Tunicatimonas pelagia: one gene and its partner. The protein of the gene in region 2 interacts with the protein of the main gene of each other region in a pairwise test. Links are inferred from orthologs where the notes say so. Each region holds a gene or a part of one and is shown on either strand. Other genes may lie near its edges. The genes, in order: dprA and recA.

The links.
Region 1: the proteins of recA (region 2) and dprA interact in binary tests that used the Bacillus subtilis proteins (3 or more experiments, as listed by UniProt). The link is inferred for Tunicatimonas pelagia from one-to-one orthologs.

The regions. Positions count from the first base shown.
Region 1 is NZ_CP120683.1:4,972,168-4,979,175, reverse strand. Bases 2,838-5,771 are described here. They hold dprA (DNA-processing protein DprA), read right to left. Parts: upstream 4,882-5,771; coding sequence 3,793-4,881; downstream 2,838-3,792. Other genes in these bases: P0M28_RS21315 (phospho-sugar mutase), read right to left, coding at 5,598-5,771; P0M28_RS21320 (MerR family transcriptional regulator), read right to left, coding at 4,938-5,276; P0M28_RS21330 (J domain-containing protein), read right to left, coding at 2,838-3,765. Also shown: P0M28_RS21345 (fibronectin type III domain-containing protein), read left to right, coding at 1-899; hemF (oxygen-dependent coproporphyrinogen oxidase), read left to right, coding at 1,011-1,910; P0M28_RS21335 (tetratricopeptide repeat protein), read left to right, coding at 2,050-2,688; more of P0M28_RS21330, read right to left, coding at 2,782-2,837; more of P0M28_RS21315, read right to left, coding at 5,772-7,008. UniProt on the Bacillus subtilis protein: Protein that helps load RecA onto ssDNA during transformation. Binds cooperatively to circular ssDNA, is able to bridge different segments of DNA. Favors the loading of RecA onto SsbA- or SsbB-coated ssDNA and formation of RecA-DNA filaments.
Region 2 is NZ_CP120683.1:1,199,181-1,206,247, reverse strand. Bases 2,331-5,323 are described here. They hold recA (recombinase RecA), read right to left. Parts: upstream 4,369-5,323; coding sequence 3,292-4,368; downstream 2,331-3,291. Other genes in these bases: P0M28_RS04925 (aminopeptidase), read left to right, coding at 4,604-5,323; P0M28_RS04935 (hypothetical protein), read left to right, coding at 2,331-2,973. In the rest of the region: P0M28_RS04950 (ATP-binding cassette domain-containing protein), read left to right, coding at 1-443; P0M28_RS04945 (hypothetical protein), read left to right, coding at 549-1,454; P0M28_RS04940 (hypothetical protein), read left to right, coding at 1,470-1,901; more of P0M28_RS04935, read left to right, coding at 2,191-2,330; more of P0M28_RS04925, read left to right, coding at 5,324-5,638; P0M28_RS04920 (DUF3108 domain-containing protein), read left to right, coding at 5,971-6,774; P0M28_RS04915 (DUF4174 domain-containing protein), read right to left, coding at 6,771-7,067. UniProt on the Bacillus subtilis protein: Multifunctional protein involved in homologous recombination, DNA repair and competence.

The DNA of each region.
Region 1 (7,008 bases), 3.8 Mb from region 2 along the record:
ACAACATCAGCATTCAGGAACCTCCGCACCAATACTACGCCGCATTGCCACTTATAGAAACGTTTGAATCTGATTCATTAACCAAATTCTGGCGAGCAGGTAATTTATCCAAAACCGCCGATGAAGAACTAATTCGTCCGGATGCCAGTGCTCAGATAATAGATGGGTTAGGACACAGCTCACCTCACGCTTTGGCACTGGGGCGGGCTCACAATGGAGAATTAGGCGTTAGTGCCTACGATCTTCACTTAGACTTATCTTATCAATCAAACCTTGAGCTAAACTTCCGTATGTACAGCCATAAGGCAGAAAGCCAGAAAGAAAACGGCATCTGGGTTAGTCAAAATGGAGGGCAAAGCTACCAGCATGCGTATAGTTTCCGTCCTTCAGTACCTCGGCAGTATGTGCGCTATTCTATCAACCTTGATTCTCTGATAGAAACTCTGGCGCTTAACTATACCGATCAATTTATTATCCGTTTTCAGCATGTAGGAGATCGTAGCTTCTTAGGGTCGGATGGTTTTGCCAGCGGAGCAATTTTAGACGATATAGTAGTGACTCATCGTCTCACTGCACCCAGTGTACAAGATATGCGATTACGCTATCAGGAAAACTCCAAACAATCTCAAATTCAGTGGCCCCATTCCGAATCAGCGCATAATTACCAAGTGCAAATATTTCTGGAAGAACTCTCTTCTCAGCATTTAGTAGCAGATCAAACTACTAAGGATAACTCATTATTGCTAGCTAAAGATGTTTTGCTATCTGGTCAGCTATATTACATTCGTATTAGGTCAATCAATGGCATATCCGCAAGTGATTGGAGTGATCCGGTAGCTATATCAGCCAATCGTGAAGGCCGAATCAGCACATCATCATTGGCAATCATACTTCCCTAAAACTATCCTATCTAGCTTAGTACCTCAATGAATCGTTTTCGCCTTCCTGTGAATCATATTGGCTAAACCGCTATCTTCGCGCGGGTAGAAAGTTCGATAATTCTTAGCAGTATGATTACCAAAGAAAAAATAGCAGAATGGTTTAAGCATCTTCAAAACGATATTTGTACCACTCTTGAGGAGGCTGATGGTAGTGGGCAATTTATCCCCGACACCTGGAACCGACCGGGCGGTGGTGGTGGTACTTCCCGGGTTCTCAATAACGGCTCGGTCATTGAAAAAGGGGGAGTCAACTTCTCGGCCGTACACGGAGAAACTCCTGCTAAAATTCTAACTGCGCTCAATCTTGATTCGGCTGAATTTTACGCTACCGGAGTTTCAATTGTGCTACACCCGCATAACCCCTTTGTCCCGATTATTCACATGAATGTCCGGTATTTTGAAATGAGTAACGGAGTCTATTGGTTTGGGGGAGGTATTGACCTTACTCCTCACTACGTAGACCGTGCGGATGCTCAATACTTTCACGCTACACTTAAAGAAGTTTGCGACCGTTTTGACCCCTCCTATTATCCTACCTACAAAAAATGGGCTGATGATTATTTTTATATCAAACATCGCCAGGAGACCCGAGGTATTGGTGGGATATTTTTTGACCGCCTAACCGCCCAAAAGGGAAAGCAGAAAACCGATATATTCGCTTTCGTGCAGGCGGTAGGTCAAGTATTTGCGCCGACCTACACCTACTTTATGAATAAAAATAAAGATCTTTCCTTCGAGGATCAGCATAAGCAGTGGCAGTATCTTCGCCGGGGGCGCTACGTAGAGTTTAACTTAGTATTGGATAAGGGTACTAAATTTGGACTAGATACTGATGGACGCACCGAGTCAATACTTATGAGTTTACCTCCTTTGGCTACTTGGCAGTACAACCACACCCCTCCTTCCGACAGTACAGAAGCTAAAACTCTTTCCCATCTAAAGAAAGATATTAATTGGATTGATTTTTAATTTTTGAAGATTTATCGTATAATAATTTACATAATTACTATAAAATTACGCATAGCTAGTACTACCCATTTACAGAAAGTCATTATTTATACTCATTTTTGCGTATATAATAATAGTGAAGAACACTGACACCAATTATATGAAACAAATGAAAAATCTGGCTACCATCTGTATTTTATCTATAGCTCTCTTAATTTCTCAATCGCTACTGGCACTTCCCGGTTCAGACGATTTAGTCACTAAAGGGCGTATGCTTTTTGAGGAAGGCTCGTACAAGGAGGCTATCATGGCATTTAATCAAGCTATTGAAGCCAACCCTTCTAATGTTCACGCGTACTATTTGCGAGGAAAAACCAAAACGGTTTTTGAAGACTATCACGGTGCTATGAAGGACTATAATTCGGCTATTGAGGCTGATCCTGACTTTGCTGAAGCCTATCTTGAACGCGGAAATGTAAAATTTTCACTGCAAGATTACTACGGGGCTATTGCCGATTATGGCGAGGCCGTAAAACTCAACAAAAACCTGATTCAGGCGTATTACTACCGAGGAAAGGCTCGCCGTGAACTACAAGTTTACGAAGATGCTATTAATGATTTCACCAAAATTATTGAGTTAAACCCAAAGAATCCTGATGCCTATTATTTACGCGGAGTAATTCGAATTGAACGAGGTTTTCACCAAGAAGGCTGTTTAGATCTTAGCAAAGCCGGAGAGTTGGGTGATCTAAAAGCCTACGAAATGATTCGTCAGGTATGCAATAAAGCTACCAAATAAGGAGTTACCTTACATACAATAGTATTTAGCCAAATTTTCAGCCTCACCGGAATGCAGCCGGGAGGCTTTTTTATATCCTCACACGCCAACCGATCATTCCCCCCGCTTCGCATTTAATTTGGCTCGTAGCAAATACGCTTCAGTACTAATGCCATAATTTACCATATATTTATTGATATAGCGAGCCGACTGATCAACGTCACCCAATTTATAGTAGCAATAGGCCAACCCGTAAGTTACTTCATCATATACTTCCCCGCCCGTTTGTAACTGCTTATAATATTCAATAGCATTGTCGTACTGGTCTAGGTTAAACGCATAAATACTGGCAATTGTAAGATATAGACTATCGTACTGTGGCCATAGCTCTAATGCTTGGTTGAGCTGCTCAATAGCTCCATTATAATCGCCACTGCCCTGTAAATACTGCCCTTTACAATACAGCAACTGCACTCTTTCCCCATCGGAGGAAGCAACTTCCAAACCACGATCCATATAATCAATTGCATAATTAAACTGACCGTATTCTTCACTTAATATAGTACCCGCTAGTAGACAAGCTTCTACATTTTTGCTACCAAAGTCTAAGATTGATCGCTCTAGACTGTTTAGGGCTGCGTAATATTGCTCATTCTGATAGTACTCTAATCCTTTATCGTAATGATAGGAGGAAGAATAACGTGATAAAGCAAATGGAACGAGCAAGATAGAGGCAACTAGAGCCAATACCAGCACAGTCATTCCTACGTAAGTTAGTTTTGAATAATAGACCGACACCGGTGGACGGTAGGTGTACTGTGGCTGAGTGCGCGCCCTAGTGGTACGGGTTGTCCGCGATTTTTCGTCTTCATACAGCCCTAGCAGTAACGATAAATCGTAAGAAGCTTTCTTATCAGTGTTAGAGAGAACATTGTAAGCCTCACTTATCAGCTTAAACATCTCTTCTTTGTCCTTATCGCCCGCATTAGCATCGGGGTGATAACGTTTGGCCAACTGACGATAGGCCAACTTTACGTCTTCTGATGAAGCATTATAGCCTACATCCAGCACTTGATAATAATCTTGGTAACTCTCCATAGCTCAATTCTTTCCCCCATTGCTTATTCATACTGTTCGAAGTTGATACCTGTTTCCGGGTCGTGCCCGCACATATTGTTTAAATTCTAGATTGAGTAGTACTGCGGCTAGTTGTGATATTGATAGTTGGGTACACCAACTAATTTTATCTAATAATAAACCATCGGGGTGCTGAGTGAGCACTTTATATACTTTTTGCTCATCCTCATTCAATTCTTCCGGTGGCGCAAAAATTTTAGGTTGATTAGTTAGGTAGTTTATATCTTTCTCTAAATCCCAGTTAAGCATGGTGATAATATCTTCACCTTGGCTTAGTAGGTGCGCTTTATGTTGCCGAATCAGTTGATTACATCCTCGTGAATACTGATGATGAATACTTCCCGGCACGGCAAAAACTTCTCGATCGTAATCATTGGCTAAATCGGCGGTAATTAAAGCACCACCCTTAGAAGCAGCCTCTACCACTACCACCGCGTCGGCCAAGCCAGCGATAATTCGGTTACGAGCTGGAAATTTTTTCGCTTCGGGTTTAGTCCCTAAAGGGTTCTCAGTAAGTAGCCCACCCTTTTCAACAAAACTCCAAGCATCCTTCTGGTGTACAGCCGGATAAATCTGGTCTATTCCATTCGCCATCACCGCTACCGTAGGTAAGCCGTACCGCATAGCCATCCGGTGAGCCTGAATATCAATTCCGTAAGCTAATCCGCTAATAATCAGCACATCGTACTTAGCCAGTGTGGCAACAATCTTTTCCACGGCATCTAAGCCGTAGGATGTAGCCTGACGAGTTCCTACTATGCTAATTACTCGCTGGTGATTTAAGTCGGCTTTTCCTTTATAATACAGCACCAACGGAATGTCGTAAATATGGCGGAGACGCTCCGGGTACTGAGGATGTTCATACCCCAGTATCGTGATACCTTGGCGATGGCAACGGTCAATTTCTTCGTAGGCTTGTTGTAGTAAATGCTGATTGTTCTTTAACGAACTGATTATTTTTGGCCCGATACCCGGAATTCGGCTTAAATGATGAGGTTTATCCCGAAAGATGGCCTCCACTGAACCGCAATGATTAATTAGTTGACGAGCCGTAGCTCCACCAACCATAGGTGTCATGCTCAGTGCAATGGCATATGCTGTTGTGTTAACTGTATCGTTTGCTTCTACTGCCACTAATCCATTTTTTCTTTTAGGTCAATTAAAAAAGAGCGAACCTCTTTCAGAGTATCAATCATCTCCATAGTATCCTTAGTAGCCTGAGTGCCACTCTTCAATTTATCTTTGGCTCCCTGCAATGTATAGCCCTTTTCTTTTACCAGGTGGTAAACCAACTTTACTTTCTCTATATCCTCCTTGGTAAATTGTCGCTTCCCATTTCTATTCTTTCGGGGGTTGATTATGTCAAACTCTCCCTCCCAAAAGCGAATCTGCGAAGCAGCCACATTTAGCATTTTAGCTACCTCGCCAATGGAAAAGTACTTTTTTTCAATTTGTTTTTCTTTGTAGGACATAGCAATGGTATAGTTAGTATACGCCCTTGTCTAAAGGCTAAATTAATAAAATATTGCCATAATTCATAAGAATTATACAAATATTTACATGAAAGTGACTATTTCTTACATGTAATTTCGTTCTTTGCCGTACAGTATGATTGCTATTATTCCCTCTTTTTGACCGAAAATGAGAGCATCAGAGCCCAGAAAGGCTGATTTTTACTTCGTTCGGTTGCTCTATAGCTTACCTTGGTAAGGTTATGCCTGAATTGCTAAAAAAACAGACATACCTGCTCAAAATTAAATTGAGTTTGCTCTCTTGGTAAGAAGGAATCTTAGCTATTTCAGTTTCATATCCTCAATTACCGCATCCACTTTTTTACCCAGTGCAGTCCATTTTTGGGCGAATTCTGATCGGTTAGGAAGCTGATCGTTCACGCTGAAGTAAAATTTGATCTTCGGCTCCGTACCCGATGGGCGAGCAGATACCTTAGTTCCTTTTTCGGTGAAGAATTGTAATACGTTGGACTCCGGGAATTCAATGGGTCGCTGAGTACCGGAAGCAGTATCGGTTTCGGTTCCCTTCAAATAGTCTATCACGGTGGTGACATGCTCACCCACGATGGTCTGGGGTGGATTTTCCCGTAAGTCGCGCATCATCTGGCGAATTTCTTCTACCCCACTCTTTCCCTTTTTAGTAAGAGAAACTAAGGATTCGCGGTACAAGCCAAACTGCTCATAGGTTTCCAGCAAAAAATCGTAGAGGCTCATTCCTTGGTCTTTTACGTAGGCGGTCATCTCGGCAATCATAGCACAGGACGCTACTGCATCTTTGTCGCGCACAAAATCGCCAATCAGGTAGCCGTAGCTTTCTTCGCCTCCGCCAATAAAGGTTTGCTGGCCTTCTTTATCTTTGATGAGAGCCGCAATGTACTTAAAGCCCGTAAGGGTATCGTAACAATCTACGTCGTAGTACTCGGCTATTTTTCGGATCAGTTCGGTCGTTACAATGGTTTTAGCTACGAACTGCTTCCCGTCTAGTTTTCCGGCTTCTTTCCATTTTTTTAGCAGATAGTGCACCAGCATACTACCCGCTTGGTTTCCGTTTAATATCTCAAATTCGCCGTTTAGGTTTTTAGCTGCAATACCTACTCGGTCGGCATCGGGATCGGTGCCCATTACCAGATCGGCATCCATTTCGGTTGCCTGTTTTAGAGCAATACTTAATGCTTCGCTTTCTTCCGGATTGGGATAAACTACGGTAGGAAAATCTCCGTTGCCATCGGGTTCGGCCTGTTCTGCTACCACATGCACATTGGTAAACTCTAGTTCTTTGAGTACCGGGGGCACCAAAGTAACTCCCGTACCGTGAATTGGAGTAAAGACAATTTTTAGATCGTGCTGGTTTTTAATGGCTTCGGGAGAAAGAGATAACGCTTTTATATCGGCTAGGTACTGCTCGTCAATATCGGTTCCGATCATATGCACCTTCGCATCATCCCGATCAAACTTCACCGCTTCCAACCCTTCAATGGCATCCACTTCCTCAATTACGTTTTTATCGTGCGGAGGCACGAGCTGCGCCCCATCGTTCCAGTAAGCTTTATAACCGTTGTATTCCTTCGGATTGTGCGAAGCCGTGAGCACCACCCCACTGTGGCAATCTAATTGGCGAATGGCGTACGAAAGTTCCGGGGTAGGTCGCAGCCCATCGAAGAAATAAACCTGAATGCCATTAGCCGAAAATACA
Region 2 (7,067 bases):
AGAGCTTGAATACGCATTACATGAAAATATTTAATGATGCAGTAAGCAAAAAAGAAAAGTTAGTTTACCATCTCGAGAATAAAGCAGGGTTAGACTATGACCTAAACGAATTTAAGGACAAGTACTATAATGAGAGTCTTGCTGATTTAGTAAGAAATGTGAATACTTCGGAAAGAATAGTTCAGCATAAGGGGCGTTTGTTACAACAAATAGACCCAATTTTTAATGAACCATCAGTGGCCAATGCTGGATTTTTCAGTTACCGTACTCATTTCTTTGCTCCCAAAAAACAATTGGCGGGTCAGCTCATCGATACCTTTTATTTTAATATCATCGTTATTTGGGCCATGACAACCTTATTATATATTTCCTTGTACTTCGAGATATTCAAGAGGGGCTTTTCGGCGCTTAGTGATATTAAGCTTCCTAAGCTGAAAAAATAGTCGGTTTATGCCAGAAATAATTCATACGTAAGTTATTCATTCTATTTCGATTTCAACTTGGAGTGACGCATGATACCTTTGTTACATCAAATCCAGAAAATTTGCATGAAAAAATTATCTCTACTGATTGGTGCCGGATTGATTCTATGTTGGTCTTGTGATTCAGGATCAAAAATAGATGAACAGGCATTTCTCGATAGTCTTGAGACTACTGAGGAGAACACTACTGTGATTTCGGAAGAGGTATTGGAGAGTATTCTTCAGCAAATTCCTTCTCCTCTGGAAATTGCAGTACTTCTTAAAGAGTCAGGCACTAACTACGATGTTGAGCTACTGAATGGTACCGACAATCTCGCTAATTATAATAGTAATTTTCAGAAGGCTCTTAATTTAGGTGTTTACGGTACTGACCTAGGCTACACCAACATTTACGAGCAAAACCAAGATGCTTTTGAATACCTTACTGCTATTCGGGATTTAGCTAACGGTTTAAGTATTGGTCAATTCTTTGATTTTGGAGTAATTCGTCGGCTGGCAACCAATAGCCGTAACCTTGATTCCTTACTTCTTATTACAACTAAGAATTTTAATAGTATCAACGCTTCCTTGCAAGAGCAACAGCGGGCCAATTTAAGTGTGCTGCTACTAACCGGTGGGTGGCTAGAAGCACTTCATATTATCTGTCAGGTGACTGAGCGGAACATGAATAATGAGGAGCTGAAGGAGCGTATTGGTGAGCAGAAGATTATTTTGGAGAATATCATGTTGCTACTATCGTTCTACAGTGAGAGTAATCCTAACATTAAAGAGCTATACGATAAAATGGCTGAGTTACAGGCTCAGTTCGATAGCATCGAAATCACGCAAACATACGCCGAGTCAACGCTTGAAGAGGTAAATGGTATTGTGACTATTTCAAATAATAGTACAACCACTATTAATATTACTGATGAGAATGTTGCTGAAATTTCTCGTATTACCTCTTCTATCCGAGATTATATCATACAATAAATGCCACGCAAATATATGAAAGCTATAGCAGGTGTATTGAGCATAGTACTAGGTTTATTTTTGAATGTGCCGCTAGCAAGTGCTCAGTGCGATCCATCCGTCCATACGGAAGCTTGTATTCCTCAGTTAGCCGATGGTTTTAACTTTGTGAAAAGTTACGAAGTAAATGGTGAAGGTGGTGCGAAAGATAAGGTAGAATACTCGTATGTTTTTGCCAAAGGCACTCAATATTTCCTTAACATCTGTGCCCCCGGGGATCAAACCGACGGAATTGTAGTAAGTCTGTATGACTCTAACCGTAAGAAGGTAGGAACTAGCTTTGCAAACGGTAACTTCAACAAAGGTATTATTTACCCTTGCAATGCTACGGGTATTTACTACATCACGTTTACCTTTGAGGGGTCGCAAAGCCACTGTGGGGGAGCGGTTCTGGGATTTAAACGTTAAATCCTAACAAGAAATCCATTTGAAAAGCCTCTATATGAGGCTTTTTGCATTAAATTAGTGAGTAGCTCAGTGTAAGTGGACAGGTTTTACGGGAGGAATGGGTCAATGTACTAGCTATCAGATATTTATGAAACTGTCTGTTTAGAAGAAAAAGCCAAAAAATTTTATAATCGAGTAGGCATACACCAACTTTCTAATCTATGCATAAATTTTCTTCTCTTTTCATGTTGGCTGATACGAAAGTAATTGATGACGTTGTTGTAAAAGCTCAACCATTTCTGAACGAATAGTGATACGTCTGTGCTTTCTCTTTTTTTGTATTGCTACTATATTTCTATCGTGCCAAGAGGAAGAAGTTGTTCCCGACTGTGTTCTGTACGAGCCACCCGCAGACTTAGATACTTATATTTATCCGGTCCTTCCCGGAACACCAGAGTGGGTTGCTATACAAACCGGAGCTGAGAAGTATGCTGTAACCCAGGTACCCGACTCCGTGCTACAGATCATTTCTACCGAAGGACTATTAGAGACGTGGCTAACGTACCCTTTGCTAGAAAACGTGCTTGCATGGACTACCTTGCAACAAGGGATAGATAGTGTTGGGGAGATATTTGGAGGGCTACAGGAGTTACAGCAACGACCCGATGCTGGCAAAGTTATGCTACAACGATACAAACAGATGAGTCCCCATTGTGTCAATGAATTCACTACGGATATCGATATCGGGAAATTTACGTTAGAGTTAGCACTCTACGAAGCCATCCTTGCTCAGAACATATTTCTCCAAAAACTTTCTGTTGTAGAGCAGGATGAACTGCTTCAGCTAATTCTAAGCAGTTATGCCATTAAAGAGGGTTACTCAAATGACCTATATAGCTTTTTTAGCTTAAAAGCTACGGCTATCGTTGCTGCTCGCCTGATGGTGCTTGCTGACTATTCGCTCTTTATAGAAGCGATGGCCCAAGATGACTATCTGCGCGTATTCGTTGAGCAGATTGAGCTACAGGGGCGAGCAGAGTCTATTACCACGGTTATTACCTATGCTAATAATTTTATTCATCAGCGCAATTAATACAAAAGAATTACGAAAAGAGCGCTATTTTTTACTACAGGCTTTTTATCAGGATGTATATCATACATAATGGTTGTATATTCTAACCCGGTCTCTACCAATTTTAGTAGCTAATAAACACTTGGTATGGTTCTTATTCTTTATTGAAAAGCGTGATAATTTACGAAAGCAACTGTTTTAATCTTCTTCTTTCTTTCGCCCGAAGCTCAGCTTGCTGCTTATGTTCTCTGACCCACTAATTTACTCTACCTGATAGAGTAAAGAGAATAAAAAAACCGCTTGTGTGCGGTTTCTTTATTCTTACTTTTAAGATCAGAGCTATTTTTTTCCGTTAGAGGAAGCTGCGGCAGCATCAGCTAACTCGGCAGTATCAGCACCAATATCTTCTGGGTTATCTTCCACGCCGTTTATCTTGTTTCTAATTTTTAGCTCGATTTCACCCATTAGTTCGGGGTTATCTAGTAGAATGCGTTTTACCGCATCTCGCCCTTGCCCGAGTTTTTCACTGTCGTAGGAGAACCAGGAACCTGACTTTTTGACAATTTCCATCTCTACCCCTAAATCAAGGATTTCACCTACTTTAGAAATTCCTTCGCCGTACATAATATCAAACTCTACCACCTTAAACGGAGGAGCGACTTTATTCTTCACCACTTTCACGCGGGTACGGTTACCAGTGATATTGTCAGCATTTTCTTTAATCTGACCAATACGACGAATATCTAAGCGAACGGATGCGTAGAATTTTAGTGCGTTACCTCCAGTAGTAGTTTCCGGATTTCCGAACATTACCCCAATTTTCTCTCGTAACTGGTTAATGAAAATACAGGTACACTTCGTCTTGTTAATAGCACCAGTGAGTTTTCGGAGGGCTTGCGACATAAGGCGGGCTTGCAATCCCATTTTACTATCCCCCATCTCGCCTTCCAGTTCGCCCCGAGGAACCAAGGCAGCTACTGAGTCTATCACAATAATATCAATCGCCCCGGAACGAATTAGGTGTTCCGCAATCTCCAGAGCTTGCTCTCCATTGTCGGGTTGAGAGATTAACAAGTTCTCAGTATCTATTCCTAACTTTTGAGCATAGCCTCGGTCAAAGGCGTGTTCGGCATCCACAATAGCGGCAATACCGCCCGCTTTCTGAGCCTCAGCAATACAGTGCATGGCTAAAGTGGTTTTACCAGAGGATTCTGGGCCGTAAATTTCTACTACCCGACCCCGGGGAACTCCGCCTACCCCTAACGCAATGTCTAAGCCAAGTGAACCGGTAGGGATGGCCGGAATATCTTCTACCCGATCGTCGCTTAGCTTCATTACGGTGCCTTTACCGTAGGTTTTATCCAGTTTATCAATGGTTAGTTGAAGGGCTTTTAACTTTTCTGTTTGATCGCTCATAAATTAGTGATTATGGTTGATAGACAAATATACTTTTTATAAGTATTTATTGCAAGAATATTACGTAAAATAAGAACGCAACATTTAGATACAGAGTTTCTAACTATTCGTAAATTTGATGAGAATTTTACCAGCAGCTAATTAGTAAGCTGTTGATAGTCAAACGTATACAAAAGGCAGTAGAAATCGCTACTCAAAGATACATTAAAAATAGGGCTCAGAAAACTTAGGGGATATGATAAAAAAAATATTCATTGGATTGGTAGCAGTGCTGGCGATAGTACTCATTTGGCAGCGTGAGTTGGTGAGTTACGGAATTATGCAAGCCAAAGGTCAGATAAAAGTGCTGTGGAATGCCCGCCCGATTGATGAATTATTAGCTGATCCGCAAGTAGCTGATTCGCTAAAGCAAAAAGTGCAGTTGGTGCAGGAAGTAAAGCAATTCGCCATTGATAGTTTGGGAGTAAATAATTCGGGTAGCTACGGCAGTGTGTACGATCAGAAAGGCAAGCCAATACTGTGGGTGATTACCGCTACTGAACCATTCTCTTTAGAAGACCGCAAGTGGAAATTCCCGCTGCTGGGCACGTTTTCCTACAAAGGTTTTTTTGATTACCAAAAAGCACTACTAGAAAAAGAAGAACTAGCTAACCAAGGGTTAGATACGGGTATCAGAACAGTGAGTGCGTGGAGTACGCTGGGTTTTTTTGATGATCCTATTTTATCGCAACTGCTATTCAGAACCGAGGGGCGAGTGGCTAACACTATTATTCACGAACTCACGCACGGCACTATTTTCGTAAAGGATAATCTACAGCTAAACGAAAATATTGCTTCACTCATTGGTGATCAGGGTGCGCTTGTTTTCTTGTCTCATAAGTATGGTGCCGAATCAGTTGAAGTGCAAGAGTATGCTCGCTACCTAGAGGATCGCCGAACATACACCAACCACATGCTGCGGGGAACGAAGCAGTTGGATAGTCTGTACCGATCCTTTTCTGAAGATTTGCCAAAAGAAGCCAAGCTTAGTAAGAAAGAAATGCTAATTCAAAAGATAGTAGCCACTACTGACACACTCAATCTTATAACTAGTCAGTACCAGAAGGTGAGAGATAAACTTAAAACTTCGGACAAGCTTCCGAATAATACGTTTTTTAAATCATACGTGCGCTACCGCCGGAATATTGATGATTTAAAGAACGAATTAACAGAGCAGTTTTCGGGTGATATTAGCCAGTACTTAGCCTATCTGCAAGAAAAGTACGACTAACCAAGATAATCATAAAAAAGAGCCGATGTTGTACAAGCGGCTCTTAGTGATATGCTCAAATCAAACTAAAACGTGTCAAGTGAGTAAGTTGGGTTAATGCGTTTCGCTAGTAAAAGTTCAACAAGTATGCCAGTCGCTGAAATGGGCAGATCAGCCAGTTATTAGTAGAGTAACTGTACACTTTCGGGCAGAAAATGTACGTTTATGTACAGAGGTCTAGTATTAAAAGCTAACGGAGGCCTGATTTATGCGTATATATGATTAGAAAATATAGTGTAGCGTACCAGTTTTGCATGATTTTTTCTCTTAAAATCTAACAACACCTAGGTAGCATGAAAAAATATTGGTTGATACTAGCTGGCGTCGCTTTTATAACAACAGCATTACAGTACGCGGGATCAGGGGCTTTCCGTAATGTTACGAACGAGAGTTTTGGTACCGGAGAAATACTGAAATACCGCATACATTTCGGCTTTATTAGTGCGGCTGAAGCTATTATGCAAGTACATGATGGCTACTACGATATTAACGGCCGCTCTTGCTATAAAATTGACGTATTTGGCAATACCACAGGGCTAGCTGATGTATTGTATAGTGTTCGTGATAACTTTGGGGCGTACGTAGATACTACGTCAATTCTCCCCATGCAGTCGTATCGTTACATTCAAGAAGGTGGCTACCGTAAGAATGAAATGGTGAATTTTGACCATGAAAACGATATGGCAACGGTGCTAAAGCTTGATAAGCAAACCTTAGCCGTAAAGGAACGTGAGCGCTATCCAGTACCAAACAATGTAGTAGATATTGTAGGAGGATACTACTTTCTTCGTACGCTAGATTATAGCGATTACGAAAAAGGCGATGTGATTCCTATTGAAGGGTTTTTCGACGAAGAAATCTACAATATTGAAGTGAAGATTATTGGTCGAGAACTTCTTCGAACCAAGGTTGGTAAAATTAACGCCATTATAGTAGCTCCTTCTCTACCTGAAAACTCTTTTTTTGAGAACAGCAAAGATCCGGTGAAGGTGTGGATATCAGACGATAGCAACAAAGTGCCCCTTAAAATTAAAGCCAAGCTGGCAATTGGGGCTATTGAGGTCGATATTAAAGAAATGCAAAACCTGCGTAACTAGTCAGACTTATCCTTCATTTCTCTCCGTCGCATTGGCATCTGATCAATAATGCCGAACAGCTTTTCAGTGCTCAATAAGCTGCTTTGGTTTAGCTTTTGTCCGCCATCTTTTCCAATCAGCACTACAGCGTATGTATTGTTCTGGGTTCGGTACTTCTGACGCAATTGAGTGGCTATTTCTTCGCCCATGACTTTACCTTCCGGAGTAATGACCTTCTGGGGGAAGACCTTAAATACCAAAAGGTCACGGTCATCCATTTCAGACTTTTCTCTTTCAAGCGTTTGTAACTGGTC